2 regions of the Streptomyces rectiviolaceus genome follow, and region 2 is predicted to be linked to the other one. Evidence: predicted binding sites of a transcription regulator. Region 2 holds the regulator's gene; the other holds the start of a gene.
The links. Region 2 encodes HspR, which represses chaperone genes until heat shock. Its sites were predicted from a motif close to TTGAGNNNNNNNNNCTCAA; they were not measured.
Positions count from the first base shown of each region.

Region 1: dnaK (molecular chaperone DnaK) is a predicted target of HspR. The motif match lies at 2,615-2,633, and genes of this name have one in related genera.

Region 1 covers NZ_BAAAUG010000170.1:22,492-37,915, reverse strand. The annotation lists partial or broken gene ABD378_RS37090 (DUF6345 domain-containing protein) at 1-879, opposite strand, end outside; gene ABD378_RS37085 (putative antibiotic biosynthesis monooxygenase) at 1,002-1,235, opposite strand; gene ABD378_RS37080 (TetR/AcrR family transcriptional regulator) at 1,365-1,955, shown strand; gene ABD378_RS37075 (OsmC family peroxiredoxin) at 2,118-2,543, shown strand; gene dnaK (molecular chaperone DnaK) at 2,694-4,568, shown strand; gene narI (respiratory nitrate reductase subunit gamma) at 4,596-5,318, opposite strand; gene narJ (nitrate reductase molybdenum cofactor assembly chaperone) at 5,318-5,887, opposite strand; gene narH (nitrate reductase subunit beta) at 5,884-7,497, opposite strand; gene ABD378_RS37050 (nitrate reductase subunit alpha) at 7,497-11,189, opposite strand; gene ABD378_RS37045 (hypothetical protein) at 11,419-11,844, shown strand; gene ABD378_RS37040 (winged helix-turn-helix transcriptional regulator) at 11,841-12,227, opposite strand; gene ABD378_RS37035 (helix-turn-helix domain-containing protein) at 12,249-13,070, opposite strand; gene ABD378_RS37030 (4a-hydroxytetrahydrobiopterin dehydratase) at 13,261-13,566, shown strand; gene ABD378_RS37025 (class I SAM-dependent methyltransferase) at 13,573-14,322, shown strand; gene ABD378_RS37020 (class I SAM-dependent methyltransferase) at 14,536-15,424, shown strand, end outside.
Region 2 covers NZ_BAAAUG010000026.1:19,543-34,966, reverse strand. The annotation lists gene ABD378_RS09195 ((Fe-S)-binding protein) at 1-256, opposite strand, end outside; gene dnaK (molecular chaperone DnaK) at 613-2,484, shown strand; gene grpE (nucleotide exchange factor GrpE) at 2,481-3,209, shown strand; gene dnaJ (molecular chaperone DnaJ) at 3,251-4,462, shown strand; gene ABD378_RS09175 (heat shock protein transcriptional repressor HspR) at 4,464-4,913, shown strand; gene ABD378_RS09170 (hypothetical protein) at 4,998-5,534, shown strand; gene ABD378_RS09165 (helix-turn-helix transcriptional regulator) at 5,568-6,557, opposite strand; gene ABD378_RS09160 (hypothetical protein) at 6,862-7,239, shown strand; gene ABD378_RS09155 (pyridoxamine 5'-phosphate oxidase family protein) at 7,351-7,785, opposite strand; gene clpB (ATP-dependent chaperone ClpB) at 7,932-10,529, shown strand; gene ABD378_RS09145 (YbjN domain-containing protein) at 10,613-11,152, shown strand; gene ABD378_RS09140 (pyridoxal phosphate-dependent aminotransferase) at 11,222-12,430, opposite strand; gene ABD378_RS09135 (hypothetical protein) at 12,576-12,830, shown strand; gene ABD378_RS09130 (DUF2617 family protein) at 13,144-13,662, shown strand; gene ABD378_RS09125 (polyamine aminopropyltransferase) at 13,806-15,374, shown strand; gene ABD378_RS09120 (SRPBCC domain-containing protein) at 15,421-15,424, shown strand, end outside.

The sequences.
Region 1 (15,424 bases), on a different contig from region 2:
CGGGAAGTCGGCGATGCGGCCCATCCTGGTGAGCTCCTCGCCCGGGTCGCGCGGTGCGAGCTGCACGATCTGCGGGCTGCTCGGCGCCTGCGTCAGCGGCTCCCTGAGGCCGGCGCGCGCGTTGTACCAGCGCCACGCGTACCAGTTGTCCGGCACGTGCTCGCGATAGAGGGTGCGCTCGCCGTTGAGGCGGGCGTTGGCGTCGGCCTGGGTGGCGCCGACCGCGCAGACCGAGGGCGCCTGGCCCTTGTAGATGTCCCAGCTCGCGTTCAGCCACGCGTCGGTGAACGTCTGCCCCGCCCGCCACTTCTCCCAGAACTTCTTGCCGTAGTCCGGGCTGTCGATGCTGACGGTCTCGAACCCGAAGATCATGCGGAAGCCGATGTTGGGCCCGGCCCAGGTGCGGATCGGTGAGTGCCCGCCGAGGACCCGCAGCGAGGTGCAGGTGGACCAGAAGACGTAGTTCGCCTTCTCGTTGCCCAGCGCCATCCGGTTCGAGATCGCGTCGCTGCGGCCGTCCCAGACCGCGCCGAGCGGCGCGAAGAAGACGCCGTTGCCGTCCATGCCGCCGTGGCCCGAGTGGTAGACGGCGACCACCGCGTCCATGCCGTACCGGTCCTGCCAGTTGTCGTACGTCTCCTCGTACGCCCAGACCTGTGCCCCGCCGTCCGCGAACCAGAAATTGCGGTCGTAGAACTGCTGGAGGTACGCCAGCCACCCGGTGGCGTCGGCGTGCGTGTGGAAGAGCGAGGACTGGTTGACGAACTTCTGGATGCTGAAGGCACCCCACCAGCCGAACGTCGAGTCACGGTCACCGGCGGCTCCCGGTTTTGCCCCTTCTAGCGGGGACGGACCGCGGTCCGTGTAGTTCATGCGCATGGCCAAACCCCCTGAGTGATCTCCTCGTGGGTGCGAGGGGGCCTCAAAGTGTCACCGTGGACGCGCCTTGCACAGTTGCGATTTCGGCCATAGCGACCGTGCACCGGGACTGTCGTGGAGCCTCAGGCACCCCGGCTCTCCCTGCTGAGGAGCCTGCCGCGGATCTTCTGCAGGCGGGGCATCAGGACGTACACGACCGTGAGGACGACGGCCGCGCTGAGGAGCAGGGTCTGGACGACCATGGGCAGTTTCGTCAGCCAGGAATGGAAGAGCAGCTCCAGGACGGTGAGCGTCGGGAAGACCGAGAGCCAGATCATCAGGGCCATGTGGTGACGGGGCGGGGGAGCGGTCTGCATGAGGGTTCCTTCCGGGTATCCGGGAATCCGAGAATCCGAGAATGTCCAACCAACCGTTTGGAGATTGGTGCCGGAAAGCTAACACGGGCCGAGGCAATCTCCAAACAGTTGGTTGGGTATGCTGGCTCCATGGCCTGGGACACCGCACGCACCCGGCAGGCGCTGCTCGACGCCGCCGTGGACGAATTCGCCGAGCACGGATTCGACGGCGCCCGCATCGACCGCGTCGGGACGCGGGCGGGCGTCAACAAGGAGCGGATCTACCAGTACTTCGGCAACAAGGAGAAGCTCTTCGGGCACGTCCTCGAGGCCGAGCTCGACCGCATCGCCACCGCCATCCCGGTCACCGTCGAGCAGGCCGCCGACCTCGGTGACTACGCGGGCCGGCTGTACGACTACCACCGTTCCCGCCCCCAGTTCATCCGGCTGCTGCACTGGGAGGGCCTGCGCGACACCGGCGGCCCCGCCCTCAAGGAGCCCGAGCGCACCGCCACCTACGGGTCCAGGGTCGAGGCGCTCGCCCAGGCCCAGCGCGACGGCACCCTGGATCCGGATCTCGATCCGAAGGCGCTGTTCTACGCCGTACTGGCCCTTGGCGCCTGGTGGTTCAGCGTGCCCCAGGCGGTCCGGATGATCTTCGGCGGAGAACAGCGGCCACAGACGGAGCGGGACGCGCTGATCGGACTCGTGCGGCGTCTGGCGGGTCAGGGAGACCGCTGACCAGGATCCCCCGCGGCCCGTGCCCCCTTGGGCCGCCCGGCGGCCGTCTGCCGTTCACCGCCCGTGGGCCGGTCTACCGCGTGCGCCAAGTCAGGGTGTGATCGGATGGGTGCACGGAAGTTCCGGAACGCATCACGGAACCGCACTGAAGGGATCTACATCGTGGCTACCACGCGCTCCGCGCACACGGTCTGGGAAGGCAACCTGCTGGAGGGCTCCGGCACGGTCACCTTCGACTCGTCCGGGATCGGGGAGCAGGCCGTGTCCTGGCCGTCCCGCGCCGAGCAGGCCAACGGCAAGACCAGCCCGGAAGAGCTGATCGCCGCCGCGCACTCCAGCTGCTTCTCCATGGCCTTCTCCAACGGCCTCGACAAGGCGGGCACCCCGCCGACCCGCCTGGTGACGTCCGCCGACGTGACGTTCCAGCCGGGCACCGGCATCACCGGCATCCACCTCACCGTCGAGGGCACGGTGCCCGGCATGGACGAGGCCGCCTTCCTCGCGGCCGCCGAGGACGCCAAGGTCAACTGCCCGGTGAGCCAGGCGCTGAAGGCGACGCCGATCACGCTGACGGCGAAGCTGGCCTGACGTACGGCTTTCCGCCATTTTCCGACGGTGCCGCCGTCCCTCACGGGGCGGCGGCACCGTCATAGGCGGCATTGACAATGTGCCGCTCAAGTTTTGTGATGGAGGTCGAAGTACGCCGGGAAACGGGCTCGCGGTGGAAGGGGACTGGACATGGCACGTGCAGTCGGGATCGACCTCGGTACGACGAACTCGGTGGTGGCCGTCCTGGAGGGTGGTGATCCAACGGTCGTGGCCAACGCGGAGGGAGCGCGCACCACACCCTCGGTCATCGCCTTCGCGAAGAACGGCGACGTCCTCGTCGGAGAGGTCGCCAAGCGGCAGGCGGTCACGAATGTGGAGCGCACCGCACGCTCCGTCAAACGGCACATGGGCGACGGGAGTTGGCGCTTCCCGGAGGGCGGGTCCGTGGACGGGACCCGGTATACCGCGCAGGAACTCTCCGCCCGCGTCCTGCAGAAGCTCAAGCGTGACGCCGAGTCCTATCTGGGCGAGGACGTCACGGACGCGGTCGTCACCGTCCCCGCCTACTTCGACGACACGCAGCGCCAGGCCACCAAGGAGGCCGGCGAGATCGCGGGCCTGAAGGTGCTCCGCATCATCAACGAACCGACGGCCGCGGCTCTCGCGTACGGCCTGGACAAGGGCGACGACCAGACGGTCCTCGTCTTCGACCTCGGCGGCGGCACCTTCGACGTCTCGCTCCTGGAGATGGGTGACGGCGTCATCGAGGTGAAGGCCACCAACGGCGACACCCAACTGGGCGGCGACGACTGGGACCAGCGCATCGTCGAGTACCTGGTGCGCCAGTTCAAGAACAACCACGGAGTGGACCTCGGCAAGGACAAGATGGCGCTGCAACGGCTGCGGGAGGGCGCCGAGAAGGCGAAGATCGAGCTGTCGTCGTCGAGCGAGACGGACATCAACCTGCCGTACGTCACGGCGTCGGCGGACGGCCCGCTGCACCTGGCGGAGAAGCTGACCCGCGCTCAGTTCCAGGAGCTGACCGCGGACTTGCTGGAGCGCTGCCGCGGCCCCTTCCACCAGGCCGTGAAGGACGCGGGCGTCAAGCTGTCGGCCGTCGACCACGTGATTCTGGTGGGCGGTTCGACGCGGATGCCCGCGGTGACGGAGCTGGTCAAGGAACTCACCGGGAGCGAGCCGCACAAGGGAGTCAACCCGGACGAGGTGGTCGCGCTCGGCGCGGCGCTCCAGGCGGGTGTGATCAGGGGTGACGTGAAGGACGTCCTGCTCCTGGACGTGACGCCGCTGTCCCTCGGGATCGAGACCAAGGGCGGCATCATGACCAAGCTCATCGAACGCAACACGACCATTCCCACCCGGCGTTCGGAGACCTTCTCCACCGCCGAGGATAACCAGCCGTCCGTCGGGATCCAGGTCTTCCAGGGGGAGCGGGAGATCGCCGCGTACAACAAGAAGCTGGGCGTCTTCGACCTCACGGGCCTGCCCCCTGCCCCGCGCGGCGTCCCCAAGATCGAGGTCACCTTCGACATCGACGCCAACGGCATCATGCACGTCTCCGCCAAGGACGAGGCGACGGGGCGCGAGCAGCGCATGACGGTGACGGGCGGCTCCGCGCTACCCAAGGACGACATCAACCGCATGGTGCGGGAGGCCGAGGAGCACGCGGAGGAGGACCGCAAGCGGCGCGAGGCGGCCGAGACCCGCAACCAGGCGGAGCAGCTCGTCTACCAGACGGAGCGGTTCCTGCGGGACAACGAGGAGCGGATCCCCGCGGACACCAGGGCCGAAGTGGAGGCGGCGGCCACGGAGTTGAAGGGCCTCCTGAAGGACAGGGCCGACGACACGGCGGCGTTGCGCGTGGGCGCGGAGAAGCTGGCCACCGTGAGCCAGAAGATGGGCCAGGCCATGTACGCGAACTCTGGCGGGGACGCCCAGGAGCAGGGGGCCCCGGAGCCCTCGGCCGAGGAGGGCGTGGTCGACGCGGAGATCGTCGACGAGGAGAAGCCGGGAGAACAGGGGAAGGACAAGGGAGCCGAGGGCTAGCCCCCAGTCCAGCGGTGGGGTGGGTGATCAGGAACCCGTCTTCTCCCAGCCCCGCCGCTCCGGGCGCGGCCCGACCCGGCTCGGGTCCTTGCTCCGGTACACCACATACGGCCGGAACAGATACTGCACCGGCGCGCTGAACATGTGCACGAGCCGCGTGAACGGAATCAGCGCGAACAGCGCCATCCCGACCACCGCATGGATCTGATACAGGACCGGTACCCCCGCCATCAGGTCGGTGTCCGGCTGGAGGGTGAACAGGCTCCGGGACCAAGGGGCAATGGATTCACGGTAGTTGTAGCCGTCGCCCGAGGCGTGCGTCAGCTTGGCCACCATGCCGAGCACGATCGCCCCGAACAGCACGAGATACATCAGCTTGTCGTTGGCGGTCGTCGCCCGGAACACCGGAGCGTTCGTGCGCCGCCGGTAGAGCAGCAGCAGGATGCCGATGACCAGCAGGATCCCCGCCGCCGTGCCCCCGTACAGCGAGAGCAGGTGGTACGTGTGCTCCTTCACGCCCACCTTCTCCGTCCACGACTCCGGGATGAAGAGACCCACCAGATGCCCGACGAGGACGAACAGGATTCCGTAGTGGAACATCGGCGACGCGATGTTCAGGAGCTTCGACTCGTAGACCTGGGAGGAACGCGTCGTCCAGCCGAACTTGTCGTAGCGATAGCGCCAGAGGAGGCCCGCCACCAGGAGGACGACGGCCACGTACGGGATGACGCCCCACAGCAGCGTTCTCATCAGTGCTCCCCGATCAGTGCGAAGGGTTCAAGGCCGACGTCCTCCCGCGGTGGCCCCGACCGGGCGAGCGCCTGCGCCTCGGCCCGGTCCTTCGGCGAGGGCCCCGGCAGCGTCGCGCACACCGCGTCGAGCACGGGCGCGTAGGGCGTACCGAAGTCGGTGAGGGCGAGCCGCAGCAGTTCGAGGCCCGGCCGGTGCTCCTCCAGGAGGACCGGGCCCGCGTGCGCGGAGAACTCCAGGACCGCGGGCAGGAAGTCCGGCAGCTCCTCGCCGGTGAATTCCAGGCCGTGCTCGCGGTAGACCTCCTTGAAGCGGACCAGGGCCATCCCGCGCCGCCGCGTGTCACCGTCGCGCCACCAGCTCAGGTAGAGGCTGTGGCGGTTCTTGAAGTCGAAGACCTGGACGTAGTGCGCGGCGAGATCGGATGCGCTGGTCGCCGCCGCGTGCGAGAGGAAGCTGTTCAACTCCGGTGCCGCAGCCGTCAGTTGGGGCAGCAGCGCGCGGAACTCGTCGTCCGGGTAGGACAGGCAGTGCGCGGCTGCCCGGTAGAGCACGGCATGGTCGCTCACAGTGTGTCCTTCTCGGTGGCGGATGGCTGCTCGTCGGCGGTCTGCCGGTCCCGCAGGGCGTGGAAGTTCTCGATGGTCACCAGCGGCAGCTGCTTGCGGCCCGAGTCCTGGCCGAACGGGCCGTCCCCGCCCATCCCCGGACCGTCCTCGTAGTCGAGGCTGCACGAGTCAGGCAGCGCCGACTCCTCCAGGCGCTGTGCGTCACCGACCGCGGCGGTCGGGATGACGTAGCGGTCCTCGTACTTGGCGATGGCGAGCAGCCGGTACATCTCCTCGATCTCCTGCCCCGACATGCCCACGGCATCGGCGACCGAACTGTCGGGCCGGTCACCGAGGTTGATCGCCCGCATGTGCGCCCGCATCGCCGCCAGCTTTTCCAGCGAGGCCCGCACCGGCCCCACGTCACCGGCCGTGAAGATCTCAGCCAGGTATTCGAGGGGGATGCGCAGGGTGTCGATCGCGCCGAACAGGTTGTCCAGGTCCTCGCCGTCGTGCCCGGTCTCGCTCAGCGCGTCCACGACCGGGGACAGCGGCGGGATGTACCAGACCATCGGCATCGTCCGGTACTCCGGATGCAGCGGAAGCGCCACCTTGTACTTGCTGATCAGCGCGTGCACGGGGGAGCGGCGTGCCGCCTCCACCCAGTCGTGGCCGATCCCGGCCCGCTCGGCCTCGCGCCGCACCTCGGGGTCCTCCGGGTCGAGGAAGACCCCCAACTGCGCCTCGTACAGCGCCGTGTCGTCCTGCTGCGACGCCGCCTCCGTCACCTTGTCGGCGTCGTACAGGATCACGCCGAGGTAGCGAAGACGGCCCACGCACGTCTCCGAGCAGACGGTGGGCAGACCCACCTCCAGGCGCGGGTAGCACATCGTGCACTTCTCGGCCTTGCCGGTGCGGTGGTTGAAGTACACCTTCTTGTACGGGCAGCCCGTCACGCACTTGCGCCAGCCACGGCAGCTGTCCTGGTCGACGAGGACGATGCCGTCCTCCTCGCGCTTGTACATCGCCCCGGACGGGCAGGAGGCCACGCACGACGGGTTCAGGCAGTGCTCGCAGATCCGCGGCAGATAGAACATGAAGGTCTGCTCGAAGGCGAACTTCACCTTCTCCGCCGCCTTTTCGCGGGTCTTGGCGACCATCGGGTCTAGGTCGCCGTACTCCGTCGCGCCGCCCAGGTTGTCGTCCCAGTTCGACGACCACTCGATCTTCATGGGTTTGCCGCTGATCAGCGAGCGCGGTTCGGCGACCGGGTAGTCGTCGCCGAGGGGAGCGTCGGTGAGGTTCTTGTACTCGTACGTCCAGGGTTCGTAGTAGTCCTTGATCTCCGGCAGCTTGGGGTTGGAGAAGATCTCCAGGAGGGCCTTGATGCGGCCGCCGTTCTTGAGCTTCAGGGCGCCCTTCTTGTTCAGCTCCCAGCCGCCGCGCCACTTCTCCTGGTCCTCGTAGCGGCGCGGGTAGCCCTGGCCGGGACGGGTCTCGACGTTGTTGAACCAGACGTACTCCATGCCGTCGCGGTTGGTCCACGCCTGCTTGCAGGTGACCGAACAGGTGTGACAGCCGATGCACTTGTCGAGGTTCATCACCATGGCGATCTGTGCCATAACGCGCATCAGTACTGAACCTCCTGGCTGCGGCGGCGGATGACCGTCACCTCGTCGCGCTGGTTGCCCGTCGGGCCCAGATAGTTGAAGGCCCACGACAACTGGGCGTAGCCGCCGATGAGATGGGACGGCTTGAGGATGAGGCGGGTCAGGGAGTTGTGGATGCCGCCGCGCTTGCCGGTGGTCTCCGCCTTGGGGACGTTCACCGTGCGCTCCTGCGCGTGGTGCATGTAGACCGTGCCGGCCGGCATCCGGTGCGAGACGACCGCGCGCGCCACCACCACGCCGTTGCGGTTGACCGCCTCGATCCAGTCGTTGTCCTTCACGCCGATCGCGTCCGCGTCCTGCGGTGCCATCCAGACGCACTGGCCGCCCCGCGAGAGCGACAGCATGAAGAGGTTGTCCTGGTACTCGGAGTGGATGGACCACTTGTTGTGCGGGGTGAGATAGCGGACCGTCACCTCCTTCTCGCCGTCCGGGCCGAGCCGTGGCTCCCCGAAGAGGCGGTTCATGTCCAGGGGCGGCCGGTAGACGGGCATCGCCTCGCCCAGCTCGTGGATCCAGTCGTGGTCGAGGAAGAAGTGCTGGCGCCCGGTGAGCGTGTGCCACGGCTTGAGGTGCTCGGTGTTGAGCGTGAACGCCGTGTAGCGCCGCCCGCCGGACTCGCTGCCCGACCACTCGGGCGAGGTGATCACGGGGACGGGCGCCGCCTGTGTGTCGGCGTACGTGATGCGCTTGCCCTCGTGCTCGGCGGCCAGGTGCGCCATCTCCTGGCCCGTGCGCGCCTCCAGGGTGTGGAAGCCCTGCGTGGCGAGGCGGCCGTTGGTCGTGCCGGACAGGGCGAGGATGGTGTTGGCCGCCTTCACCGCCGTGTCCAGGGCGGGGCGTCCGTCGGCCGGTCCGCCGCGTACGACGCCGTTGCGCTCGCGCAGCTCGTCGACCTCCTGGTCGGGCCGCAGCGCGATGCCCTTCGCGGGCAGGCCCAGCTTCTCCGCCAGCGGGCCGAGCGCCGCGAACTTCGCGCCGATCGCGGTGTAGTCACGCTCGACCACCGTCAGGCCCGGCATGGTCTTGCCCGGGATCGCCTCGCACTCGCCCTTGCGCCAGTCGAGGACGACACCGCCGGGCTGCGCCGTCTCGCCGGGGGTGTCGTGCTGGAGCGCGGTGGCGACGACGTCCTTGCGCACGCCGAGATGGTCCACGGACAGCTCGCTGAGCCGGTCCGCGATGGCCTTGAACGTGTCGAAGTCGGTGCGGGCCTGCCAGGGCGGGTCGACGGCGGGGGTGAAGGAGTGGACGTAGGGGTGCATGTCCGTGGAGGAGAGGTCGTGCTTCTCGTACCAGGTCGCCGCGGGAAGCACCACGTCCGAGAGCAGCGTCGACGACGTCTGCCGGAAGTCCAGCGAGACGAGCAGGTCGAGCTTGCCCTCGGGGGCGTCGTCGTGCCACTTCACCGTCGACGGCCGTTCCTCGGGCGAAGCCTCATCGGCCCGCAACGAGGAGTGCGTGCCGAGCAGATGCTTGGTGAAGTACTCCGCGCCCTTGGCCGATGAGCCGAGCAGATTGGCGCGCCACAGGGTCAGGACGCGCGGCCAGTTCTCCGGCGCGTCCGGGTCCTCGCAGGCGAAGTTGAGGGTGCCCGCCTTGAGCTCGTCGACGACATTGGCGACGGGATCACCCGAAGCCCCCGAAGTGTCGCCCAGATCAAGGGAGTTGCGGTCGAACGTCGGGTACGAGGGCATCCAGCCGGTGCGCGCCGACACGGCCAGGCAGTCCGCGCCCGTCATCCCCGTGAACCGGCCCTCGCCGAGCGGCGACGCGAGCACGTCCGCCGCGAACTTGTCGTAGCGCCACTGATCGGTGTTCAGGAACCAGTACGCGGCCCCGATCATCTGCCGCGGCGGCCTGCTCCAGTCGTTGGCGCTTGCGAGCGTCGCCCAGCCCGTCGCGGGGCGGCACTTCTCCTGCCCCACGTAGTGCGCCCAGCCGCCGCCGTTGCGGCCCTGGCAGCCGGTCAGCTGGAGCAGCGCCAGGAAGGCGCGGTAGATCGTCTCGGAGTGGAACCAGTGGTTGGTCCCCGCCCCCATGAGGATCATGCAGCGCCCGCGTGACTGCTCGGCGGTCTTCGCGAACTCCCGCGCGATCTTCACCGCCTTCGCGGCCGGGACCGAGGTGTGCGCCTCCTGCCAGGCCGGGGTGCCGGGCGCGTCGGCATCCTCGTACGAAGCGGGCCACTCGCCCGGGAGCCCCTCGCGCCCGACGCCGTACTGCGCGAGCAGCAGGTCGAAGACCGTCGTGACGAGGGGGCCGTCCTGCCCGCCGAGCCGCGTGGCGGGCACACCGCGGCGGACGATCTCGCCGCGGCCCTGGCCGTGCGTGCCGCCCTCGGTGTCGAAGCGGGGGAGGAGCACCTCGACCCCGGCCGCGACGTCGGAGCCGTGCAGAGAGAGCTGCGGCTTGATGTTGCCCAGCTCCAGATTCCACTTGCCCTTGCCGGACTCGGTCCAGCGGAAGCCCAGCGAGCCGTTCGGGACGGCGGGCTGCCCGGTGTTCTCGTCCAGGACGGCCGTCTTCCAGTCGCCGCCCTCGCCGCTCTGGCCGAGGTCGGTGGCGCGCAGGAACTTCGACGGGACGAACGCGCCGTCGCGCTCGGTCAGCGTCACCAGGAAGGGCAGGTCGGTGAACTTGCGGACGTAGTCGGTGAAGAAGTCCGTCTGCCGGTCGACGAAGAACTCCTTGAGGATGACGTGGCCCATCGCGATGGCGAGGGCCCCGTCCGTGCCGGGGTGCGGGTGCAGCCACTCGTCGGCGAACTTGGCGTTGTCGGCGTAGTCGGGCGCGACGACCACGACCTTCTGGCCGCGGTAACGCGCCTCCGCCATCCAGTGCGCGTCCGGCGTCCGCGTCACCGGGACGTTCGAGCCCCACATCATCAGATACGCGGCGTCCCACCAGTCACCCGACTCCGGTACGTCGGTCTGGTCGCCGAAGACCTGCGGCGAGGCCACCGGCAGGTCCGCGTACCAGTCGTAGAACGACAGCATGGGCGCGCCGATCAGCGACATGAAGCGGGCGCCCGCCGCGTGCGACACCATCGACATCGCGGGGATGGGGGAGAAGCCCGCGACCCGGTCGGGGCCGTGCGTCTTGATCGTGTGGACGTGGGCCGCCGCGATGATCTCGACGGCCTCGTCCCAGGTCGCCCGCACCAATCCGCCCTTGCCGCGCGCCTGCTGGTACGTCCTGCGCCGCTCCGGGTCGCCCTGGATGTCCGCCCAGGCCAGGACCGGGTCCCCCAGCCGGGACTTCGCCTCGCGGTACATCTCCAGGAGCACGCCGCGCAGGTACGGGTAGCGCACGCGGGTCGGCGAGTACGTGTACCAGGAGAACGCGGCGCCGCGGGGGCAGCCGCGCGGCTCGTACTCGGGGCGGTCGGGGCCGACGGAGGGGTAGTCGGTCTGCTGGGTCTCCCAGGTGATGATGCCGTCCTTGACGTACACCTTCCAGCGGCAGGAGCCCGTGCAGTTCACGCCGTGCGTCGAGTTCACGACCTTGTCGTGGCTCCACCGGTCCCGGTAGAAGGCGTCCGCGTCCCGGCCGCCGACGAGTCCGATGCTGTGCAGGTCGGGGGCGGCGGTTCCGCGCCGGAAGAACTTGCCCGCACGCAGCAGGGCGGCGCCGGGCTCGGTCGTCTCTGTCACCGTTGAGCTCCCTAAGTCTGCCTTTCAACGAACCTAGGTGCGCGGTGGCAGGGGCACACGGCGGCGACCGCCGTACGGGTTGCGGGGGAGCCCGGGGGCATCGTGCTTACCTCTGAGGTAATCGACCCGCGCGTGAGGGCCCGGCAGGGTGGTCGTACCGGATCCGGTCCGGCGCACTCCGGCCCGGATCCGGCTCCCTTTCCCTTTCGCTGCTGGAGGCCGGTTTCTCATGTCGACGTACTCTGCGCACCCGCTCACCGCACTGGCCCGCACGAATGACCCGAAGACGATGCTGCGCCGCTTCCTCGGCATCGACGCGGTCGTGACCACCGGGAACGGGCTCGCGTACGCCGCCGCTTCGGGCCCGCTCGGGCGCTTCCTCGGCGTCGACGCGGGCCTCCTGCTCGGCCTCGGCGTCTTTCTTGTGCTCTACGGCGTGGGAGTCGGCTACCTCGCGTCGCGCAAGAGCCCGCCCACGCTCGCCGTCCGGGGTGTGATCGAGGCGAACACGGTCTGGGCGGTGCTCAGTGTCGTCGCCCTGGTCGCCTGGCTTTCGCCCAGCACGGCGGGCGCGGTGTGGATCCCGCTCCAGGCCGTGACCGTCGGCGGCTTCGCCGCACTGCAGTACGTGGCGCTGCGGGCCTCGCGGAGCTAGGACCGGGCGTCGAAGCGGCTGCGGGCGGCCTCGATCTCGGCGAGGTACCGGTGCGTCCAGGCGCACATGCCGTCGACCGTGGCGAGCAGCCCCTCGCCCGCCTCGGTCAGGCGGTACTCGACGCGCGGCGGCACGGTGGCGTACACCGTCCGGTGCACGACGCCGTCGCGCTCCAGGCCGCGCAGGGTCTGGGTGAGCATCTTGTGGCTGATGCCGTCCACCGCGGTCCGCACCTCGGTGAAGCGCAGCGTCCGGTCGGCCAGGGCGTTGATGATCAGCAGCGCCCACTTGTTGGCCACGCCGGAGAAGATCTCGCGGGCCAGTGAGTCGGCGCGGGTCAGGTCCGCGTCGTCGGGATGGCCGACGGTCTGTCCGGTCCCCATGAGGTTCCCTTTCACGAGCTGCTAGGACGCCGATGACTGGAGGTACTTGACCGTCGCCGGGTCGGCAGGGAGCAGCGTCTCGATGGCCAGCTCGGCGACCGTCACGTCCATGGGGGTGTTGAAGGTCGAGATCGACGAGACGAAGGAGAGCAGGTGCCCGTCGTGCTCGATGCGCAGGGGCAGCGCGAAGTAGGGCACGCCGCTCCGCGGCCCGTCGGCCTCGAAGACGTCGACACCGGGATCCGCCACCGGATACGCCGCCACCTCCTCGTACACCGCACGCAGCCCGTCGGACCGCTGCAGCGCGATCTGCCGCTCCATCTGGTGCAGCAGATGCCCCCGCCACTCGCGCAGATTGCGGATCTTGGGCGCGAGCCCCTCCGGGTGGAGCGTGAGCCGCATGGCGTTCAGGGGCGGCCGCAGGAGGTGCTCGGGGACGCCGTCGAGGATCATCGCGATGCCTCGGTTCGCGGCGATCACGTCGTACGTCGCGTCGACGACCAGGGCGGGGTAGGGCTCGTAGCCGCGCAGGAGCTGTTCGAGGCCCTCCCGCAGGGCGCCCATGGAGGGGTCGTCCAGCGGGGTCTCCCGGAAGCGGGGCGCGTAACCGGCCGCCAGGAGCAGCGAGTTGCGCTCCCGCACGGGTACGTCGAGGTGCTCGGCGAGGCGCAGCACGATCTCCTCGCTCGGGCGTGACCTGCCGGTCTCGATGAAGCTGATGTGCCGCGCCGAGGAGTCGGCGCGCAGGGCCAGTTCCAGCTGGCTCACCTTGCGCCGCTCGCGCCAGCCGCGCAGGAGCGGGCCGATGCCGGTACTTTCCTTGGTGGACACGGCAGTTGTCATACCCAGACAGTAATCGAAGGCGTTCGCGATTCGCCGGGGCCGCGGTGCGGGCTCCGTGCCACGGCTCCGCGCCACGGCCACCCGGCCGGTGGCCTGATCAGGGCCTTGCGGGCGGCGCTGTGGCAGGCTGAGGGATATACGTACATACGTACGCTGTAAGCATGCTGTACGCACGGGAAGGGACGCGGCCATGTCAGTCGAACCGTTGTCACAGAAGGACGTCGAGGAGCGGCTCGCCGAGCTGCCCGGCTGGGCGCTCGACGACGGCCGGATCACCCGCTCCTTCCGGCTCGGCTCGCACTTCGCGGCGACCGCGATGGTCGTCCACATCGCGCAGATCCAGGAGGAACTCGGCCATCACTCCGAGCTGACGCTCGGCTACAACACCGTCTCCCTGTCCGTGAACACGCACAGCGCGGGCGGCGCTCTCACCGCGCTCGACTTCGAACTGGCCGGCAGGGTCGAGGAGCTGGCGGTCGGGCACGGGGCGGTCTGAGCGCCGATGCTGGACTACAGCAGGGAAGCCGACCGCTATGACGCCTCGCGCGGCGGCGAGCCCCGCGCCGACGCCGCTGCCGCCGCGGTCCTCGGCCTGCTGCCGCCGGGCACCCGCAGTCTCCTGGACGTCGCCTGCGGCACGGGCCTGGTCACCCGGCGCCTCGCGGGTGCGGGCCTTCGGGTGACCGGGGTGGACTCGGCGCACAACATGGCGCGCATGGCGTCGGGGCGGCTGCCGGGCGCGGTCGTGCTGGGCGACAGCCGCCAACTGCCCTTCCCGGACGCCTCGTTCGACGCGGTGTGCGCGGTGTGGCTGCTGCATCTGCTGTCCGGTGCCGAGGAGGCTGCGACGGTGGTCGCCGAGTGCGTGCGGGTGCTGCGGCCCGGCGGCGTGTTCGTCACGACCGTCGACAAGGCCGCCGCGCACGACGTGGGCAGCGACATCGACGCGGTGCTCGCCCCGCGCACGCTGCGTCCCGCGGTCGAGCGCGCCCAGGCGGTCGAGGCGTACGTGGCCGCGCGGGGCCTGACACCGGCAGGCGGGGCCGGGTTCCGCGGCCACGGCCAGGGCCGCACACCCCGCTCCACGGTCGATGACCTCCACCGGGGATGGTTCACCAGGATCCCGCCCGAAGGACCACTGGCCGCACGGCTCGCGGCGGGGCTCGCGGAACTGCCCGACCAGGAAGTACCGCGCCCCGACCCGCGGTTCACGCTCATGTCGTTCCGGAGGCCGCCCGCGCCCACCGGGTGAACCGCATCGTCCAGTTGGCCATCGCGAGGAGTTGGCGTCGACGGTGGCCGCACGGTGGCCGCGCCGCACGCCCGGTATCTCCGCCCCGTCCCCTCATTTGCCGAAACCGCAAGTCGGCTGGCCAAGGCGCCGACCGGGACGCAGGCTGGGAACCGCTCCCAGGGTCCGCTCGACGGCCCACCCACAAGCGCACCGAAGGCGGCGGCAGAGACGATGGCTCACGACCACGAGCACGACGAGCACGATCACGAGCACGGGCACACCCACGGCCACCACCACGATGACATCGACTGGGCCACGATGGGCCCGATGCTGGAGCGGAACGCGAAGCTCGCCGCCCCGCAGAACCGCGAGATCGCCGCGTGGCTGCGCGAGTGGCAGCCGGAGCCGACGCTGATCGCGGACGTGGGCAGCGGCTCGGGCAGCATCTCCTTCCTCCTCGCCGAGATCTTCCCCAAGGCCGAGGTGATCGCGGTGGACCCGGCGGAGCCGCTCCTTGAGCGCGCTCGGGAGCGGGCCGCCCGGGAGGGCCTGACGGACCGGGTCAGCACGCTTCAGGCAGAACTCCCGGAGGGAATCGGCGAGTTGCCGCACGCCGATCTCCTCTGGATCGGCCGCGCCCTGCACCACGTGGGCGACCAGGAGGCGGCCTTGGCCGCCCTCGCCGACCGCCTGTCGCCCGGCGGCGCCATCGCGCTCCTGGAGGGCGGCCTGGCCCCCCGCAGCCTGCCCCGCGACATCGGCTTCGGCCGGCCGGGCCTCCAGACCCGCTGCGACCTGGCGGACGAGAAGTGGTTCACGCAGATGCGCGCGGAGCTGCCGGGCGCGAAGACGGTCACGGAGGACTGGCCCACGCTCCTCACCGAAGCGGGCTTGCGCCACGCCGGCACCCGCTCGTTCCTCCTCGACCTGCCCGCCCCGCTGTCCGAGGACGCCCGCGCCCACCTGATCTCCGAGCTGTCCCGCCGCCGCGAGATGCACGAGGACACGCTCGACGCCGACGACCTGACCACAGTCGACCGCCTCCTGGACGCGAATGACCCGAAGAGCCTGCACCACCGGCCCGACGTGTTCCTGCTTTCGGTGCAGACGGTGCATGTGG
Region 2 (15,424 bases):
TCAGGAGCAGCGAGAAGAAGCCCACCGCCACGAACCAGTGCGCGACGCCGACGACGCCCCAGCGGTTCATGCGGGTGTGGCCGAGGAACTCCTTGGCCACCGTGACGGTGCGCTGCACGGGCTGATCGGTGCGGGTGCCTGCCGGGACGGACTGGCCGAGCCGCATGTACTGGACGATCTGCACGATGGCACGGCCGAACAGCGCGACGCCGACCGCGATTAGGACCAGCGACACGATGATCGCGGCGAGTTGCATTTGGGGGCTCCTCGGGCCTGCGAGGCGAACTATTACTAAGCGGTAACTTATGCAGTCCGTCTGAGACTACCCACTTACTCAGCCGCACTGTAGCCAGCCCGGCGGTGATCTGCGTCGCTCAGGCATGCCTTGCCGCGTCGCCGCCCCGGGGAGCGCCCCGCAGGGGCGCGGGGAACGGCGCGACCAGCCACGACGGACCGGCAGTCGAGTGCCGCGCCCCGTTTTGGCGGTCTCCGGGTTGCGCGTAAGCCCGGGATAAGAGTTGAGCCCCCCCGACTCAGCTCTGTTGACTCCAGCGAAGCGCTCATGCATTCTTGAGCCAGATCCACTCAAGAAGTACATCTGGAGGAATCGAAATGGCACGTGCGGTCGGCATCGACCTGGGCACGACTAACTCTGTCGTCAGCGTTCTTGAAGGCGGCGAGCCCACCGTCATCACCAACGCCGAGGGCGCCAGGACCACGCCGTCCGTCGTCGCCTTCGCGAAGAACGGCGAGGTGCTGGTCGGCGAGGTCGCCAAGCGCCAGGCGGTCACGAACGTCGACAGGACCATCCGTTCGGTCAAGCGCCACATGGGCACTGACTGGAAGGTGGACATCGACGACAAGGGGTTCAACCCCCAGCAGATCTCGGCGTTCATCCTGCAGAAGCTGAAGCGCGACGCGGAGTCCTACCTGGGCGAGAAGGTGGCCGACGCGGTCATCACCGTCCCGGCGTACTTCAACGACTCGGAGCGTCAGGCCACCAAGGAGGCCGGCGAGATCGCGGGCCTGAACGTCCTGCGCATCGTCAACGAGCCGACGGCCGCCGCTCTGGCGTACGGCCTCGACAAGGACGACCAGACGATCCTCGTCTTCGACCTCGGTGGCGGCACCTTCGACGTGTCCCTCCTGGAGATCGGCGACGGCGTCGTCGAGGTGAAGGCCACGAACGGCGACAACCACCTCGGTGGTGACGACTGGGACCAGCGCGTCGTCGACTACCTGGTCAAGCAGTTCAACAACGGCCACGGCGTGGACCTGGGCAAGGACAAGATGGCGCTCCAGCGCCTGCGCGAGGCGGCCGAGAAGGCCAAGATCGAGCTGTCCTCCTCCACGGAGACCACGATCAACCTGCCCTACATCACGGCGTCCGCCGAGGGCCCGCTGCACCTGGACGAGAAGCTCACGCGCGCCCAGTTCCAGCAGCTCACGTCCGACCTCCTGGAGCGCTGCAAGACGCCGTTCCACAACGTCATCAAGGACGCGGGCATCCAGCTCTCCGAGATCGACCACGTCGTTCTCGTCGGTGGCTCGACCCGTATGCCCGCCGTCGCGGAGCTCGTCAAGGAGCTGACCGGCGGCCAGGACGCCAACAAGGGCGTGAACCCGGACGAGGTCGTCGCCATCGGCGCCGCCCTGCAGGCCGGTGTCCTCAAGGGCGAGGTCAAGGACGTCCTGCTCCTCGACGTCACCCCGCTGTCCCTCGGCATCGAGACCAAGGGAGGGATCATGACCAAGCTCATCGAGCGCAACACCACGATCCCGACCAAGCGTTCCGAGATCTTCACGACGGCCGAGGACAACCAGCCGTCCGTCCAGATCCAGGTCTACCAGGGCGAGCGCGAGATCGCGGCGTACAACAAGAAGCTCGGAATGTTCGAGCTCACGGGCCTGCCGCCGGCCCCGCGCGGTGTCCCGCAGATCGAGGTCGCCTTCGACATCGACGCCAACGGCATCATGCACGTGACGGCCAAGGACCTCGGCACCGGCAAGGAGCAGAAGATGACCGTCACCGGCGGCTCCTCGCTGCCGAAGGACGAGGTCGACCGCATGCGCCAGGAGGCCGAGCAGTACGCGGACGAGGACCACAAGCGCCGCGAGGCCGCCGAGTCCCGCAACCAGGGCGAGCAGCTCGTCTACCAGACGGAGAAGTTCCTCGCGGACAACGCCGACAAGGTCCCCGGTGACGTGAAGACCGAGGTCGAGTCCGCCGTCGAAGAGCTGAAGGAGAAGCTCAAGGGCGAGGACACGGCGGAGATCCGCACGGCCACCGAGAAGGTCGCGGCCGTCTCCCAGAAGCTGGGCCAGGCCATGTACGCGGACGCTCAGGCCGCGCAGGGTGCCGAGGGCGCTGCCCCCGGTGCCGAGGGCGGCGAGGCCCCGAACATGTCCAAGGAAGACGACGTGGTCGACGCAGAGATCGTCGACGACGAGAAGCCCGGTGACACGAAGGGCGGCGCCGCATGACCGAGGAGACTCCGGGCTTCGGTGACAGCACCGAGCAGCCTGACGTCCCCTCCGGCGCCACCCCTGATGACGCGGCGCCGCAGGCCGCCGAGCCCTCCATCGAGGAGGGCCCGGCGTCCCCGGCCGGGGACGCAAGCAAGACATCTGCCCAGTCGGCTCAGTCGGCCCAGTCGGCACAGTCCGCTCAGGACGTGGGTCTGATCGCGCAGCTCGACCAGGTGCGCACGGCGCTCGGCGAGCGCACGGCGGACCTCCAGCGGCTGCAGGCGGAGTACCAGAACTACCGCCGCCGCGTGGAGCGGGACAAGGTCACGGTCAAGGAGATCGCCGCGGCGAACCTCCTGTCCGAGCTTCTCCCGACCCTCGACGACGTCGGCCGCGCCCGTGAACACGGCGAGCTGGTCGGCGGGTTCAAGTCGGTCGCGGAGGCCCTTGAGACGGTCGTCGCCAAGATGGGCCTGCAGCAGTTCGGCAAGGAGGGCGAGCCCTTCGACCCGACGATCCACGAGGCCCTGATGCACTCGTACGCACCCGACGTCACCGAGACGACGTGCGTCGCGATCCTGCAGCCGGGGTACCGCATCGGCGAGCGCACCATCCGCCCCGCGCGGGTGGCCGTCGCCGAGCCGCAGCCGGGCGCGCAGACAGTCAAGGGCGAGGAATCCGCCGAGGCCCCCGCCGATGCGGCGGAGGACAAGGAGACCGGTGGCCCGGACGAGGGCTGACATGACGGAGTTGTTGTGAAGCGAGAGGAGGGACGTCGGGGATGAGCACCAAGGACTTCATCGAGAAGGACTACTACAAGGTCCTCGGCGTCCCCAAGGACGCCACCGAAGCCGAGATCAAGAAGGCGTACCGGAAGCTCGCCCGCGAGAACCACCCGGACGCCAACAAGGGCAACGTCAAGGCGGAAGAGCGCTTCAAGGAGATCTCCGAGGCGAACGACGTCCTCGGGGACCCCAAGAAGCGCAAGGAGTACGACGAAGCGCGTGCTCTCTTCGGCAACGGCGGCTTCAGGGCCGGTCCCGGAGCGGCGGGCGGCGGCGGTTCGTTCAACTTCGACCTGGGCGACCTCTTCGGAGGCGGCGCCCCGGGCGGTGGAGCGGGCGGCGCCGGTGCCGGCGGTGGCTTCGGGGGCGGTCTGGGTGACGTCTTCGGGGGCCTGTTCAACCGAGGCGGCACGGGCGCGGGCGGCGCGGGCACGCGTACGCAGCCCCGGCGGGGCCAGGACATCGAGTCCGAGGTCACGCTGAGCTTCACGGAGGCGGTGGACGGGGCCACGGTCCCGCTGCGGATGTCCTCCCAGGCTCCCTGCAAGGCCTGTTCCGGCACCGGCGACAAGAACGGCACACCGCGCGTGTGCCCGACCTGCGTCGGCACGGGCCAGGTCACGCGGGGAGGCGGCGGCGGTTTCTCCCTCACGGACCCGTGCGTGGACTGCAAGGGCCGTGGGCTCATCGCCCAGGACCCCTGCGAGGTCTGCAAGGGCTCGGGCCGGGCCAAGTCGTCGCGCACGATGCAGGTCCGCATTCCCGCGGGCGTGTCGGACGGCCAGCGCATCCGCCTGCGCGGCAAGGGCGGCCCCGGTGAACGGGGCGGTCCTGCGGGCGACTTGTACGTGGTCGTGCACGTCGACACCCACCCGGTCTTCGGCCGCAAGGGCGACAACCTGACGGTGACGGTGCCGGTGACGTTCACGGAGGCGGCCCTGGGCGGCGAGGTGAAGGTCCCCACACTGGGCGGCCCGCCGGTCACCCTGAAGCTGCCTCCGGGCACCCCCAACGGCCGTACGATGCGGGCGCGGGGCAAGGGCGCGGTCCGCAAGGACGGCTCGCGGGGCGACCTGCTCGTGACGGTGGAGGTGTCGGTCCCGACCGACCTCTCCGACACGGCGAAGGAAGCCCTGGAGGCTTACCGCAAGGCGACTGCGGACGACGATCCGCGGGCAGAACTGTTCCAGGCCGCGAAGGGAGCATGAGATGGACGGCCGTCGTCGAAATCCGTACCAACTGACCGACGAGACGCCGGTCTACGTCATCTCGGTGGCCGCCCAGCTGAGCGGACTCCACCCCCAGACCCTGCGCCAGTACGACCGCCTCGGCCTGGTCTCACCGGACCGCACGGCGGGCCGTGGCCGGCGCTATTCGGCCCGCGACATCGAACTGCTGCGCACGGTGCAGCAGTTGTCGCAGGAAGAGGGCATCAACCTCGCAGGCATCAAGCGCATCATCGAGCTGGAGAACCAGGTCGCGGCGCTGCAGGCGAGGGTGGTCGAGCTGTCAAGCGCCGTGGAGGGCGCGGCTGCGGCGATGCAGCAGCGCGAGGCGGCGGTCCACGCGTCGTACCGCCGTGACCTCGTCCCCTACCAGGACGTGCAACAGGCGAGCGCGCTGGTGGTGTGGCGTCCCAAGAGGTCGTCGGAGCAGTAGATTTCGTACGCTCATGTCGGGGCCGGGAGGGCAACCTCCCGGCCCCGACGTTTCTGCTCCGCCGGGGAAAATTGGGGGGCCGCCATGGCCATGGTGGGACTGTTCTGGATCGCCGAGGGCGATGTGTACGTGGGCGCGAAGCCGTCGGGCCTCGCGGCGGGGGTGCGACTGACCCCGGAGGGCATCGTGGCCCTGGGCGACAAGCAGTCGGCGTTCTACCCCTGGGACGAGGTGCGCGCCCTGACGGTCGAGGACGCCCCCGTGAGGTCGCTGAAGCGACAGGTGGGCGTCCTGGTGGACCTGGCCCTGACGGTGGGCCTGGGCGGCTCGGACGACGCACCGGCGATGACGGTGCGGATCGCGAGGGCGGAGTCGGAGCCGGAGTCGGAGCCGGAGTCGACGGAACTGATGGCGTACGTGGCAGCGGCCACGGGCTACTCCCAGTCGGAGTACGACCTGTCCCTCACGCTCCTGGCCCGCATGACGGAGGGCGAGGCGACCCTGCGCACGACGCTGGCGGCGATGGCGGAGTGGGGCCGGGCCCGGGAGGGCGGCTCGCCTCGGGGGGCCGAGCGGGAGGCGCTGCTGCGGCAGTGGGGCGGCGACGAGGGCGCCGCCTAGCTTTACCGCGTACTCACCTCGGTCACCGAGTACTCACCTCGGTCGGGTCTGGTCGAGGATTTCCGAGTGGGCGATGAGGTAGCCGAGTTGGGCCCGGCTGCCGCTGCCGAGGGCCGCCGCGATCTTGGCTATGTGGGCTCGGCAGGTGCGGACGTTCATGCCGAGGCGGCGCGCGATGGCCTCGTCGACGTGGCCCTCCACCAGCAGCTTGGCTATGGAGCGTTGAACGCCGGTGATGCCATCGGTCGAGGGAGGGTAGGGCACTTCGTCGAGGAGCGGAGTCGCCCAGCGCCATTGCTGCTCGAAGACCTTGGCGAGATAGTCGACCAGGCCGGGGTGGCGGAGCTCCAGGGCCACGTCGCGATCGGCACGCGCGGGGATGAGCGCGACGGCACGATCGAAGATCATCATCCGGTCGATCACTTCCTCCAGGGTCCGTATCTCCACGTTCTCCTGGGACATTCGTGCCGCGTAGGCGAGGGTTCCCTGGCTGTGCCGCATGGTGTGCTGATAGATGGTGCGCATGGAGATGCCGCGGTCGAGGACGGTCTGCCCGCGCTTCAGCGCCACGTTGAGCGTCTTCTCGCTGCGACCGCCTCCCGGCTGGACGGTGAGCACCTCGAAACGGCACTCCGCCGTGGCGCGCTCGATGGCCGCGTTGATGCGGGCCTCGCCCTCCAGGACGGTGATCGCGTGGGTAGCCGGTTCCTCACGCGCCGTGATGGCCATGAATGGCTCGAAAATATCGGCAAGTTGAACGGCGAGTCGCCGGCGATCCCTGATTTCCTGCTCGATGGGGTGGAGACGCTGCGCGAGTGCGGCGGACGGAGAGACCGGGCGCAGCCAGTCCGCGTCGTCCGGATCCGGGTGCAACAGGGCGGATTCCAGTAGGCAGGGAGCGTTCTCGGCCTCCGCGCGCGCCAAGCGTCCATTGCTGAGCGCGCTGGCGTACAGCCTCGACCCCTCGTCGCAAAGGGGGACGGCGGGGTGAGGATGTGTCGGTTTCGCACTTGTTGTAAGCAAATCTCCACCCCCCAGGGTCCTGAACGTGCAGGAACATGATGCATCGACCCTGTGGCTTTGACGTGCTCGATTGAGACATCGTCTTGTTGAGCCGGGGGAGAGGAACCTACCAAGTGAGGACGAAGCCGACCATGTTTAAGCGCATGCTTCGCTCGGTGCTTGTCACCACCTTCTCCGCAGGGCTGGCCTTGGGTGCGATGGGGGCTCTGGATCTCGGGTGGCACAGCGAGCCAGCGAGTACGAGTTCCGTTTCAGCTCCGTCCACGGACCTTGGCTGGAACATCGGTCCGGCGGGAGCGAAGGCATGAGCACCCCGCCCGACGATCGGACCTTCCGCCGAGAAATGGCCACCGCCTACCGCTCCGGTTGGCACTTCATCGATCTCGCCACCGCGATACCCCACGCAGGCGACTCGTTGATGGTCACGCTCCTCGGTGAGCCGGTGGTCGTCACCCGTGACGACGAGGAGGAGATCCGGGCCTACCGGTGCCTCCGCAAGCCGCGCGGCGCCCCCCAGCCCGTGCGGTGTGCCATTCGGTACGGGATGGTCTTCGTCAATCTCGACCGACGGGACCATCAGGTGGTCGGTGAGCCCGGCCGGCCCGGCGAGCAGCAGGAACAGCAGAGTTCGAGCACAGCGAGCACTACAAGAGCCATCACAGCCACCCCCCGCAGCGCCTGACGCGATCCCCCGTCGTTGTACATCGCGCAGGTGCTTCCCCCAGCAGCGGCGCCACCGTGGACCTGAACACGGTGGCGCCGCTGTGGTGTGGGCCGAAAGATCCGCCGGGTGCTACGCCTTGACGCCCGCCGCCGCCTTGCTGCCCATCGCCCGCGTCAGCGTGATCTCGATCAGCACGCGGTTCGGATTCGGCCTCGGAGCCCTCTGGTACCGCTCCTCGTAGCGCCGCTCGCCCTCCGCGATCTCCGCCTCCTCCGTACGCACGCACGCGTACCCCTCCAGCGTCGCCCAGCGCCGCCCGTCGACCTGGCAGACCGCCACGCGTGCCCCTGGCCCCTCCACGGCCGTCGCCGCGAGGACGTGGGACACCTTCGCGCTCGACTTGCTCGCGAGGACGCGGGCCACGCCCGCCTCCGGGTCGTACGTCACGCCGACCGGCACGACATGCGGGGTGCCGTCCGGGCGCAGCGTCGTCAGCGTGCACAGATGCCGCTCGCGCCAGAAGCTGAGGTATGCGGGGGTCGGGTGGTGCGGGTCCATGGCCATGGAGCGAACCTAACCGCCACTCCCGCGCATCCTGCCCTCGCCTCCCTTGAGTGGAATAGACTCAACTTTATGTACGCTGTTTAAGTCAGGTGGGCCGGGCCACTCGAACCGCCAGGCCGTACGAACGCAAGGAGGAGACGACTCACGTGGACGCCGAGCTGACCAACAGGAGCCGGGACGCGATCAACGCGGCCAGCAGCCTGGCCGTGAAGGACGGGCACCCCGACCTGACCCCGACGCATCTGCTTCTCGCGCTGCTCGAGGGGCAGGACAACGAGAACATCACCGACCTGCTCGCCGCGGTCGAGGCCGACCAGGCCGCCGTCCGCGCCGACGCCGAGCGGGCGCTGAGCAGCCTGCCCAGCGTCACGGGATCCACCGTCGCGCCGCCGCAGCCCAACCGCGACCTGCTCGCGGTCATCGCCGACGCCTCGCAGCGCGCGAAGGAGCTGGGCGATGATTACCTCTCCACAGAGCATCTGCTGATCGGCATCGCCGCCAAGGGCGGCCCTGCCGCGGAGGTCCTGAGCAAGCACGGGGCCACGGCCAAGAAACTGCTCGACGCGTTCGAGAAGGCAAGGGGAGGACGCCGGGTGACCACACAGGACCCGGAGGGTCAGTACAAGGCCCTGGAGAAGTTCGGGACCGACTTCACCGCCGCCGCGAGGGAGGGCAAGCTCGATCCCGTCATCGGGCGGGATCAGGAGATCCGGCGCGTGGTGCAGGTGCTTTCCCGGCGCACCAAGAACAACCCCGTCCTCATCGGCGAACCCGGCGTCGGCAAGACCGCCGTCGTCGAAGGGCTCGCGCAGCGCATCGTGAAGGGTGACGTCCCCGAGTCGCTGAAGAACAAGCGGCTCGTCTCCCTCGACCTGGGGGCCATGGTCGCGGGCGCGAAGTACCGCGGTGAGTTCGAGGAGCGGCTCAAGACCGTCCTCTCCGAGATCAAGGAGAGCGACGGGCAGATCGTCACCTTCATCGACGAGCTGCACACCGTCGTGGGGGCGGGAGCGGGGGGCGACTCCGCCATGGACGCGGGCAACATGCTCAAGCCCATGCTCGCCCGCGGCGAGCTGCGCATGGTCGGTGCGACCACCCTCGACGAGTACCGGGAGCGGATCGAGAAGGATCCCGCCCTGGAGCGCCGCTTCCAGCAGGTGCTCGTCGACGAGCCGAGCGTCGAGGACTCCATCGCCATCCTCCGCGGGCTCAAGGGGCGGTACGAGGCCCACCACAAGGTCCAGATCGCCGACAGCGCGCTCGTCGCGGCCGCCACGCTCTCCGACCGATACATCACCTCGCGCTTCCTGCCCGACAAGGCCATCGACCTCGTCGACGAAGCTGCCTCCCGGCTGCGGATGGAGATCGATTCCTCTCCCCTGGAGATCGACGAACTCCAGCGCGCCGTCGACCGGTTGAAGATGGAGGAGCTCGCCCTCAGCAAGGAGACCGACCCCGCGAGCAAGGAGCGCCTCGAAAGGCTGCGGCGCGACCTCGCCGACAAGGAGGAGGAGCTGCGCGGGCTCAACGCCCGCTGGGAGAAGGAGAAGCAGTCCCTCAACCGCGTCGGTGAGCTGAAGGAGAGGCTCGACGAGCTGCGCGGTCAGGCCGAACGCGCCCAGCGCGACGGGGACTTCGACACCGCGAGCAAGCTGCTCTACGGCGAGATCCCCGCCCTCGAACACGACCTGGAGGTCGCTTCCGAGGCCGAGGAGGAGGTCTCCAAGGACACCATGGTCAAGGAGGAGGTCGGTCCCGACGACATCGCCGATGTGGTCGGTGCCTGGACCGGCATCCCCGCCGGGCGCCTCCTGGAGGGCGAGACGCACAAGCTTCTGCGCATGGAGGAGGAGCTCGGCAAGCGGCTCATCGGGCAGACCGAGGCCGTGCAGGCGGTGTCGGACGCCGTGCGCCGCACGCGGGCCGGGATCGCCGACCCCGACCGCCCCACCGGGTCCTTCCTCTTCCTCGGGCCGACCGGCGTCGGCAAGACCGAGCTGGCGAAGGCCCTCGCGGACTTCCTCTTCGACGACGAGCGCGCCATGGTCCGCATCGACATGAGCGAGTACGGCGAGAAGCACAGCGTGGCCAGGCTGGTCGGCGCCCCTCCCGGGTACGTCGGCTACGAGGAGGGCGGCCAGCTCACCGAGGCGGTACGCAGGCGCCCGTACAGCGTCGTCCTGCTCGACGAGGTCGAGAAGGCGCACCCGGAAGTCTTCGACGTGCTGCTCCAGGTGCTCGACGACGGGCGGCTCACCGACGGGCAGGGCCGAACGGTGGACTTCCGCAACACCATCCTCGTCCTGACCTCCAACCTCGGCAGCCAGTACCTCGTCGAGCCGCTGACCTCCGAGGAGGAGAAGAAGCAGCAGGTCCTTGAGGTCGTACGGGCCTCTTTCAAGCCGGAGTTCCTGAACCGGCTCGACGACCTCGTCGTCTTCTCCGCGCTCAGCAAGGACGAGCTCGCGCACATCGCCGAGCTGCAGATCGACCGCCTCGCGAAGAGGCTCGCCGAGCGGCGGCTCACGCTGGAGGTCTCCCCGGAGGCGCTGGCGTGGCTGGCGGACGAGGGCAACGACCCGGCGTACGGCGCACGGCCGCTGCGGCGCCTCATCCAGACGTCCATCGGCGACCGGCTCGCCAAGGAGATCCTCTCGGGCGAGGTGAAGGACGGGGACACGGTGCGCGTGGACCGCTTCGAGGATGGCCTGATCGTCGGTCCGGCGACAGCAAACGCGGCGTAACCCGGTCACATCGGGGGCGGGGGTTGCGGGCCCCCGCCCGACATGGGGCAGGATGGCGGAATCCGTACGAAGGGACTAAGCACGTGAGCATCGACCCGTCCTCGATTCCGAATTTCGGGGGACAGCCCGAACCGCAGCAGGGCGATGGACCGGCGGGCCCCGTTGTCCCCGACCAGGACCTGGTCAAGCAGCTCCTGGACCAGATGGAGCTCAAGCACGTCGTCGACGAAGAGGGTGACCTCGCGGCGCCGTGGGAGGAGTTCCGCACGTACTTCATGTTCCGTGGCGAGGGTGACCAGCAGGTCTTCTCGGTGCGGACGTTCTACGACCGCGCGCACGGCATCGAAGAGAAGTCCCAGCTCCTCGAGGCGATCGACGACTGGAACCGCCGCACCCTGTGGCCGAAGGTCTACACGCACACCCACGACGACGGCACCGTCCGCCTCATCGGCGAGGCGCAGATGCTGATCGGCACCGGCGTCTCCCTCGAGCACTTCGTGTCGTCCACGGTCAGCTGGGTGCGGGCCGCGATCGAGTTCGACAAGTGGCTCGTCGAGCAGCTCGGCCTTGAGGCCGAGGTCGACGGCACCGAGGGTGAAGAGAAGCCCGACGACGAGGCCTAGGCAACGCGCCTGGTCCACGTTCAGAGCGAGAGCCCGGCCAGAACGGCCGGGCTCTCGCCATGTCCGGGGCTACAGCGACTTCAGCCGTGAGACGGCTTCCGCCAGGACCTCGTCCTTCTTGCAGAACGCGAAGCGCACGAAGGGGGCCCCGGCCTCCCGGTGGTCGTAGAAGACCGCGTTCGGGATGGCGACCACGCCGACGCGCTCGGGCAGGGCCCGGCAGAAGGCGAAGCCGTCGGACTCTCCCAGACGGCGGATGTCGGTGGTGATGAAGTACGTGCCCGCCGGGCGGTAGACGTCGAAGCCCGCCGCCGTCAGGCCCTCGCTCAGCAGGTCCCGCTTGGCGCGCATGCCCTCGGCGAAGGCCGTGAAGTAGGAGTCCGGCAGGGCCAGGGCCTCCGCGATCGCGTACTGGAACGGGCCCGCGGACACGTACGTGAGGAACTGCTTCGCCGACCGGACCGCCGTCACCAGCTCCGGCGAGGAGGTGATCCAGCCGACCTTCCAGCCGGTGTACGAGAACGTCTTGCCGGCCGAGCCGATCGTCACCGTGCGCTCGCGCATGCCGGGGAAGGAGGCGAGGGGGATGTGCACCGTGCCGTCGCCGTCGTCGAAGACGAGGTGTTCGTAGACCTCGTCCGTGACCACCAGGAGATCGCGCTCGACCGCGAGCCTCGCGATCTCGGCGAGCTCCGCGCGGGTCAGGACCGTGCCGGTCGGGTTGTGCGGGGTGTTGAGCAGCAGCAGCCGCGTGTGAGGCGTGATCGCGTCGCGCAGTTCGTCCAGGTCGAGCCGGAAGCGCCCCTCGGCCGCGTCCGGGCGCAGCGTCACGGGGACGCGCTTGCCACCGGCGAGGGCGATCGAGGCCGCGTACGAGTCGTAGTACGGCTCCAGGGCGATCACCTCGTCGCCGGGCTCGACCAGGGCGAGCAGGGAGGCCGCGATGGCCTCGGTCGCACCCGCCGTGACCAGGACCTCGCGGTCGGGGTCGTACGAGAGGCCGTACCGGCGCCGCTGGTGCTCGGCGACGGCCGTGCGGAGCTCGGGGATGCCGGGGCCCGGCGGGTACTGGTTGCCGCGGCCGTCGCGCAGGGCGCGGACCGCGGCCTCGCGGATCTCCTCGGGACCGTCCGTGTCGGGGAAGCCCTGGCCGAGGTTGATGGCGCCCGTTTTCACGGCAAGCGCGGACATCTCGGCGAAAATCGTCGTACCGAACTCGGCGAGGCGGCGGTTGAGCAGCGGGCGCCCGCTCCCGGATGTGGAGGTCATGGCCGCCATCCTGCGCCGAACCTCTGGAGTTCCTCAACTCTGCTTTGGGGCGGCATGCGCGGGGGCATTCCCCTTTCACAACAAGAACAACAGGAAAAAGAACGCGGACCCACGGGGGGCCTGCTTCGGGGGAACGGAAAGGGGCGTGAAGGTCATGAGCTTGGTCTTCGTGTTTGTCGGTGCGGTCGTGCTCGTCGTCGCACTCGCGGTCAAGGGTGGCCGTGGACGTGGTGGGCGCTCGCACTCCGGGGCGGCCGGTGCGTCAGGTTCCGCCGGCGGCAGCTGGTGGGCCGGTGGCGGCGACAGCGGCGGCCACCACGGTGGCAGCTCCTGTGGCGGCGGTTCGTCCTGCGGCGGCAGCTCCTCGTGCGGCGGCGGTGGCGGTTGTGGCGGTGGCGGAGGCAGCTGACACGGGGCAGCTGGTCCGTCCATCTGTTGAAGTGCCCGGTGGGAGGCAACTCCTGCCGGGCACTTTGTCGTTGAGGGATTGAACAGTTGAACTGTGCACCCCCCGGGGGATGGAAACCCTCCGAAGTTGGGTAAAAACGCTGTGGCAGTGCAGCAGTCCATGATTCCCTCTTAACCGTCAGCACCGCCCTCGTACGGACGACTCGGACAAACGGACCGTTTCGTTCGCGTGGGCACGAGCCGGCATTCCGACCTCCCGGTGTCCGACCGGGTGCGCCGGCACCACCTCCATTGCGCGTTAGCGGAGCCGACCCATGCTCACGACCCTGAAGACTGTCTATACCGACACGTGCGCCGCGGACCTCGCCTGGACCTTGGGGCGCGAGCCGCTGCCCGCGCTCGCCACACTCGAACTCGAACTCGCCGACGCGCGAATGGAGTTGAGACTCCTGGGGGCATCACACCAGGTGCTTCTCGAAGAGGAGCAGGGCACCTGCTCCGAGACCGTCGCCTGCATCCCCGGCAGCAGTACGCCACTTCCGCTCGGCGTCTCCAAGCGCCTTGGCGAGTGGGAGTACGAATTCGCGGCGCGCGTCGAGACCCTCTCGCACGGCCAGTTCGCGGGCCGCGCGCAGGAACTGCTCGCTCTGGTGGCCGAGCATCCGCACGGCCTCGCCGGGGTCTTCCCCGGCAGTCCGCACGCGTTCACGGCGATGCTGGCGCAGCGGCACGAGGGCGCGGTGCAGTGGCGCACCTGGCACGCCTACCCGCAGGACGGTCAACTCGTGGCGACGCGCACCCGCGTGGGCGTGCGAATGCCGGCAGCGCTCTGACCGCGGGGCGCGCGGCGCTCTGACCAAGGGGCGACCAGGGCGTGACCAAGTGCCCCTTGCCGCGCCCCATATACACCTCTGACGGCCAGTTGCACCCTTGTGGGTGACTGGACGTGAGGGTTCGGTGACGTAGCGTTCCGAGGATGATCGAGCCGTCAACGCATTTACCCGTGACGCCCCGGACGGGGCGGTTCCTCGTCCTGGCGGGCGTCTTCATCTGCGCGGCCTGCGGTCTGGTGTACGAACTCGAACTGGTCGCCCTCGCCTCGTACTTGATCGGTGACTCGGTCACGCAGGCGTCGGTGGTCCTCTCGGTGATGGTCTTCGCCATGGGCATCGGCTCCCTGCTCGCCAAGCACCTGCGGTGCCGGGCCGCGGCCGGATTCGCCCTGGTCGAGGCGGCGCTCGCGCTGGTCGGCGGGCTCAGTGCGATGGCGTTGTACGCGGCGTTCGCCTGGACCGGCGACCGTGGCGAGGTCTGGGCGAGCGGTTCGCGGTACCTGCTCGTCGCCTTCTCGCTCGCCATCGGCCTGCTCATCGGCGCCGAAGTGCCGCTGCTCATGGTGCTCATCCAGCGGATCAGACGGCAGGACCCCAGCGGCGCCGTGTCGGACCTGTTCGCCGCGGACTATGTGGGCGCGCTCGTGGGCGGCCTCGCCTTTCCCTTCCTCCTGCTCCCCCTGCTCGGCCAGCTGACCGGGGCGCTGATCACCGGCGCGATCAACGCGCTCGCGGGCGGGGCGCTCGTCTTCGGCCTGTTCCGGCACGACTTGAGCGTGCGGGGCCGCTGGGCACTGGTCGTCGTGAACGTCACCGTCCTCGGCCTGCTCGCCTCGGCCGCCGTGCTCGTCGGCGACTTCGAGGCCGCGGCGCGACGGGCGGTCTACGGCAAGGACGTACGGGTCGCCGTGCAGACCGACGTCCAGGAAGTGGTCCTCACCGGCGGCAGGCACGCCTCGCTCGACCTCTACCTCGACGGGCGCCTGCGCGTCAGCGGCCGTGACGAGCACCGCTACCACCGGGCGCTCGTCGCCCCCGCGATGAACGGCCCGCACGCGCGCGTGCTGATCCTCGGCGGCGGCGACGGCCTCGCGGCGCGCGAGGTGCTGCGGCACCCGGGGGTGCGACGGGTGGACGTCGTCGAACTCGACCCGGGAGTGGTGAGGTTGGCGCGCCGCGACCCGGCGCTGAGCGAGCTGAACGAGCAGGTGTACCGCGACCCCCGGGTGCGGGTGGTGCACTCCGACGCGTTCCGCTGGCTGCGCTCGCCCCCTCGTACGTACGACGTGGTGATCTCCGATCTGCCCGACCCCGGCATCACCGCGAGCACCAAGCTCTACTCCCAGGAGTTCTACGGTTTGGCGTGCCGGGCCCTGGCCGTGGGCGGACGCCTCTCCGTGCACGCGGGTCCTGTCGCCGCGCGGCCCCGCGTCTTCTGGACGGTGGAGGCGACGCTGCGGGCGGCGGGGCTGCGGACCGAGCCGTACCGCGTGGGCGGCAGGCTCTCCGCGTTCGCCGCGGGGCCCGACCGGACGGCGGACGGTGCGCCGGCGCCGCGCGACTGGGGCTTCGTGCTCGCCGCCAGATCCCGCCCGGTCGTCGGCCCGCCCCGGACGGCGGCGCTGCTGCGGGTGGGCGTGGCGTCCGCCGAACGGACGCGGATGCGGGGCCTTGCCCCCTCCACACTGGTGCACCCGCGGTACGCGAACTGACGAACTGACGTACATGGTGTCGGCCACGTGGGTAGGCTCGGCTGCCATGG